Regions from separate parts of the Lacrimispora struthionigena genome, predicted to be linked through region 2. Evidence: riboswitches for the same ligand, from Rfam matches in the RefSeq annotation. Region 2 holds a riboswitch; the other holds the start of a gene.

Region 1 (3,149 bases), on a different contig from region 2:
CTGACAGAAGCATTCCTTCAGGGAATGAAGGAAACATCAACGATACAGACTGAAACCCTGACAGTTTCAAAGCTGGATATCAAACCATGTATCGGCTGCTTTCAATGTTGGAAGAAGACCCCTGGAAAATGCTGCATTTCGGATGACATGACAGTCGTTATAGAAAAAATTCTATCTGCTGATGTTTTAATATACAGCTTTCCTCTTTATTACTTTGGACTTCCTTCCCAGTTAAAGGCGTTGCTGGACAGGCAGCTGCCTATGGTCTTACCTTTCATGAAAAATGGCAATCACAGCGGCGCCCACCCCTCCCGGTATGATATGTCAGATAAGCGTTATGTATTAATCTCAACCTGCGGTTTTTATACAGCAGAAGGCAATTACGATGCCATTGACGCGCAGTTTTCTCATCACCTGGGTAAAAGTAGTTATGAATCTATATACTGCGGCCAGGGAGAGCTTTTTAGTGTACCTGAATTAAAAAATCGTACAGAGGAGTATTTAGAGTATGTACGTGCCGCAGGCAGAGAGTTTGCAGAAGGCAGTATCACCAAAGAAACCCGAAATCTGCTTTCTCAGTTTCTTTTTCCAAGAGATGTATTTGAACGTATGGCAGATGCCAGCTGGGGAATCGATCCACCGGATCAGAACAGAGTACAGGAAAAATCCCATCCAGCCATTACGTTTACCAGACAGATGGCCGCACTCTACCGAAAGGATTCCTGGAACGGAAAAGACCTTGTTTTGGAAATGCATTATACCGATGAAGATAAAACAGCCCAGTTGATCATGGGAAAAGACGGCTGTAAGGTTTTAACCCAGGACTTTCAGCCTTTTACCACCAGAATATCAACTCCTCTTTCTGTATGGATGAGCATTGCAAAAGGCGAGATTGACGGCCAGGCTGCATTAATGAAACATCTCTATCAGGTTGATGGCGATTTTCAGCTGATGCTTCACTGGGATGATTATCTGGGTTCTTCATCAAAAACCGAGGTACAACAGGTTGTTCCAGAAAAGAAAAGCAACATGACTCTTATGCTGCTGCCATGGTTTCCTCTTTGGTTTATCGGTATTACACAACCAGTCCTGGGGGGAATTCTTTCTATTTTGATCAGCACAGCCATACCTATCTTCTTTTTCCGGTATCAGCCCACTGTATTTGAAGTATTTTCAGGATTTACGACGGCATTTCTTGGAGTACTGGCCATATCAGGTTTTTCTCCCGTGGCTTTAGTGCCCGTATCCTATCTCTTATTCGGGCTCATGTGGTTTGTAACTGTATTTTTAGAAATTCCCCTGACCGCATACTATTCCATGAATGAATATGGAGGAAAATCTGCTTTAAAGAATCCTCTTTTCATAAAAACCAACCGGATTTTAACGGCTTGCTGGGGGATCCTGTATCTGGTTACTCCTTTGTGGACTTATTTATTTCTTATTTCAGATCATATAGCATCTTTAAGTGTCATAAACACGGCACTTCCTTTCCTGCTGGGCTGCTTTACCAAATGGTTCCAGAAATGGTATCCTGCCCATTACGCAGCCAGTAAAAAAGTCAAAAATTAATTGTAAAATTAATCATATTGTAATATAATACGAAAGCAGGGAATGAAGTTCTCCCTAAGGTAAAACCTTAAACCGCTTAATAAGCTGATGACTTCTGTGATGAAAACTCGCAGACGCATCAGCTTTTTTATTCGACTGTACAGAAGGAGAAAATGTATGTTATTATCACTTGCACTTGTATTTCTTATAGGAATGACTCTTGGTTCTCTCTTTGAAAAGTTAAAACTTCCAAGTCTTCTGGGAATGATTTTGACTGGAATGATACTGGGTCCTTATGCCCTCCGGCTTCTGGATTCCTCTCTCTTAGGCATATCTACGGAGCTTCGCCAGGTTGCACTGATTATTATACTGACCAGAGCAGGTTTAAATCTGGATATGAAAGATTTGAAAAAAGTGGGCCGCCCTGCCGTTTTAATGTGTTTTATACCTGCAAGCTGCGAGATTGCGGCAATGATCATTTTAGCCCCTATGTTTCTCGGTATCACGAGGCTTGAAGCAGCTATCATGGGTACCGTAGTGGCTGCAGTTTCACCCGCAGTTGTTGTCCCTAGAATGCTAAAGCTGATAGAGACAGGTTACGGAACCACAAAAAGCATTCCACAGATTATTATGGCAGGCGCTTCCGTTGATGATGTTTACGTAATCGTATTATTCACCGCCTTTACCGGACTTGCTGGTGGGAAGGCCATCACTCCGTCCGATTTCCTTACCATTCCCACCTCGATTGTATTTGGTCTTATAAGCGGTGCCGCTGCCGGTATAATTCTGTCTTCATTCTTTACCCGTATTCACTTAAGAGACAGCGTAAAGGTCTTACTGATTCTATCCATCTCTTTCCTTCTTGTGGCGTCGGAGCATCATTTGAAGGGAAACATCGGATTCTCTGGTCTTCTTGCAGTTATGGCACTGGGTGCTGTACTCAGGCAGAAAAAATACGAGTTATCCAGGCGTCTTTCCCTGAAGTTCTCTAAGCTCTGGGTTGCTGCTGAGGTTCTTCTATTTGTTCTGGTTGGAGCGACCGTAAATATACAATATGCGCTTAAAGCTGGATTAATGGCCGTAATTCTGATCTTTTGTGTGATTGTATTTCGTATGGCCGGTGTATTTCTCTGCCTGATAAAAACACCGTTAAACAAAAAAGAGCGGATTTTTACTGCATTCGCATATATGCCAAAAGCAACTGTACAGGCTGCAATAGGCGGACTCCCTCTGGCCATGGGACTTTCCTGTGGAGATATTGTTTTAACTGTGGCGGTTTTATCAATTCTGGTCACTGCCCCACTTGGTGCCTTTCTCATTGACCGGTCTTATAAAGTTTTGCTTGCGAAAAACCAATAGATAACAAATGCTGCACATAAAAACCGGATTTCTTTCCGTGTTTTTATGTGCAGCATTTGTTATCACAGACTAAAGAGAAGCCTTCAGCTGTTCCACGTTATTCTCTTCAAATTTTAACAGCCGATTCATTAATTCCACTATCTCTTTTTCAGCTTCTCCCTCATACTGACGGATTCTCTTGATACAATCAATAATACCGCGAACACTGCCAAGTATCAGCATCTCAGCCATATGGGAAGCAC
Region 2 (3,149 bases):
TAATTCTTTTAGATTGCATGATTATATGCTAAACTGAGAATAAAGAGCGGACTTTATAGAAAACTACTCCCCAACCATAGGTTGAGTTGCCATAATTCAACTTATAGTTCGTTTATATCACCGGCAAAAGGTGTAAAGTTCGAGAGGAAAGGAGCACTGCGATGAATCAGGTTGAAATTGGAAAATTTATTGCTAAATGTCGTAAGGAGAAAAAATTGACTCAGGCACAGTTAGCAGAAAAGTTTAATATTTACCTGGGTTGTATCGTTCCCAATTATTATATCAGGGAGAAAGGGAATTAATGGAGGCCTGATATCAGTAAGTATCTTTATCATTCCATATCTATTTATATTGAGAAGCCTTATAAAAGTTAATGCTATTTTTTCAGTTGGTGCAATTATGGCAATTATTTCGACAGCGTACTTATGGCTCTTATTTGTGATTTTCAATCGCTTAAGAGAAAGAAAATTAGTTGCTGGAGGAATAACTTTTTTGTTATCCATTCCATTCATGTTAATTATAAATATAATATTATCAAGAATGATATCTGAACCTTTAATTGATATATGGGATTTCCTGTCAGCATTCATATTATTGATCTTTGCATTCACGTTCTTTGTTTGTGATTATGCTAAAAATAAAGGATTGGTAAAGTAATAAAAAAGGAACACTTCTGTGACGCAAGGTAATCCCGGTGCTGTGTGCCACGGGATTTCCTGCCGTACTATTGTTATTTATAAAGATTTGGTGAAATAATAGCGCTTTCCCGTTACTGGATAGTTCTCTAATGTAAAGACTTCTTTGTATCCATGTTTTTTATAAAACAGAGGCGCCTGAAAACTAAATGTATCTAAAAATGAATACTTACACCCACGTTCTTTTGCGGTTTCTTCTGCCTGGATTAAAATTTTACTTCCGATCTGCTTTCCACGCAACTCTTTGCTTACCCAGAGATACTTTACAAACAGCCAGTTTCCATGGGTGCTACCGATTAACCCTGCAATTTTTCTGCCTGTTTCATCTGGAAGATAGATACCCAGATCCCTGGGATTCTTGTCTTCAATTCTTTCTAAATTATATTCCAGCAAGCCTTCAAAAATATATTTTTCATCGGTTTCATGAATGGTATCTGTTATCTCAAAAATCATTAACGTTAATCTCCTTTATACTAAGGCGGTTTCATTTTTACTTTATCAGAGCATACCACATTTACAAACAGGATTCTACCGTTTTTCTGCAGTTATTTACAGGAGTGTACTTGACAAGGTCTGAAAAAGAAAGTAAACTTAGTACTATTATTGGACTGGGAATGAAGCTCTCCCTGGATCGTTGGATTCAAACCGCACTTTGCTGATGGCTTCTGTATATTTATGTTAAATATACAGAAGTGGTCAGTTATTTTTTTGTTAAGGAGAAAAATTACAATGCTTTTAGAAAAGTTGAAAAATATAAGGCAGCTTTTTATATTAGGGATATGCGCAGTGGTAATTGGAGCTGTAGTAGGTGCACTTGATGCAGGCTTTGGTAAAATGCTGCTTTTTTTAACCGATGTCCGGGAACACTATTTCTTCCCCCTTATATTATTTTTACCTGTAGCAGGAGTAATCATAGCAAAAGCATATTCTTTGTTCGGAGGAAAATGTGTAAAAGGAATGGGTCTGGTTTTCCAGGTGGGTCATGGAGAGGAAGATGAAATTCCTCTGCGGCTGATCCCTTTTACAGTAGTCGGCACATGGCTGACCCACCTCTTTGGGGGCAGCGCCGGACGTGAAGGTGTGGCGGTACAGATTGGTGCAACAGTATCTCACTGGGTTGGCCGTAAACTGAACATGGTTTCCCATTCAAAGGTATTCCTGGTAACAGGTATGGCGGCAGGATTCTCTGGATTATTTCAGACACCCATTGCCGCGTGTTTCTTTGCACTTGAAGTTTTAATCGCGGGTTCTTTGCAGTATACGGCTTTATTTCCTGCAGTAATTGCAGCTTTTGTGGCCACCTGGGTTTCCGGAAGCCTGGGTCTGGAAAAATTTCATTATAATCTTCAGACACAGATACAGTTGGATCCTGTATTTATTATGAAATTAATTTTATCAGGAATTATGTTTGGTTTAGTGGGGGCAATGTTTGCCCATGGATTAAAACTGGTGAAGGACAAATTAAATAACCGGTTTCAGAGTTCTGTCAGTAAAATAGCCATAGTAGGAACGTTCCTGATGATTTTACTGATTGTGTCAGGAATGGGACGGTATTCCGGTCTTGGTACAAACCTGATTTCAGCAAGCTTTCATGGTGATAAGATATACCAGTGGGACTGGGTTTTAAAACTTGTTTTAACAATAATTACATTGGCAGCGGGATTTCAGGGAGGAGAAGTTACCCCTTTGTTTTCCATTGGATCAACTCTTGGTGCTGCTCTGGCGGTGATACTTGGCCTGCCCGTTGAATTTGCTGCAGCATTGGGATATACGGCAGTTTTCGGCAGTGCTACCAATACGCTTTTGGCTCCTGTTTTTATAGGAGCAGAGGTTTTTGGATACTCTTATGTGCCGTATTTTTTCCTGGTATGCTGCGTGGCTTATGTCTTTAACGATAACAAGTCCATCTATTCTGCTCAAAAAAATCTACAGGATATGCTATAGACCATATAGAGAAACAGGCTGACTTCATTTCTTCGAAGTCAGCCTGTTTCTGTTATTGTTCTGTTATTGGCTCCGTTTTTATCTTGACACTTTCTTGATACCGATCATGATGAATTGACACATTCTTGACATCTTTTCTGATATCATTATGATTGCAAATAACAAAAAAAAGGAGTTGAGAGTAATGGGAATCGTACTGGTAATATCAGGCTGTATTGGTCTGGCTTTGCTGATTTACTTATTCTATATTTTATTTCGAGGTGAGAATTTATGAAGATGATAATCCTTCAGGACATTTTATACGTTTCTCTTCTTATTGGATTGTCCATCCCACTGGGCATTTATATATATAAGGTGATGACCGGTCAGAACGTATTTCTGACCCGAATGCTCGCACCTGTGGAATATGGAATCTATAAGCTCATGGGAGTGAAAAGCGACGAAGAAATGGGGGCAAAGAGATATGCTCTTTCTGTCCTTGTATTCAGTGGAATCGGCTTTGTCTTCCTC

What was found. Region 2 has a riboswitch for fluoride ahead of ACOAOT_RS06050 (chloride channel protein). Riboswitches for the same ligand answer to the same signal wherever they lie in the genome.
Region 1: linked by a shared signal. The riboswitch ahead of ACOAOT_RS20210 (cation:proton antiporter) and the one ahead of ACOAOT_RS06050 (chloride channel protein) in region 2 are both predicted to bind fluoride.

The regions. Positions count from the first base shown of each region.
Region 1 covers NZ_JBMBWP010000002.1:2,398,923-2,402,071, forward strand. The annotation lists gene ACOAOT_RS20205 (NAD(P)H-dependent oxidoreductase) at 1-1,569, shown strand, start outside; fluoride riboswitch at 1,599-1,673, shown strand; gene ACOAOT_RS20210 (cation:proton antiporter) at 1,726-2,907, shown strand; gene ACOAOT_RS20215 (hypothetical protein) at 2,977-3,149, opposite strand, start outside.
Region 2 covers NZ_JBMBWP010000001.1:1,331,699-1,334,847, forward strand. The annotation lists gene ACOAOT_RS06040 (hypothetical protein) at 231-590, opposite strand; gene ACOAOT_RS06045 (GNAT family N-acetyltransferase) at 735-1,148, opposite strand; fluoride riboswitch at 1,297-1,370, shown strand; gene ACOAOT_RS06050 (chloride channel protein) at 1,425-2,639, shown strand; gene kdpA (potassium-transporting ATPase subunit KdpA) at 2,910-3,149, shown strand, end outside.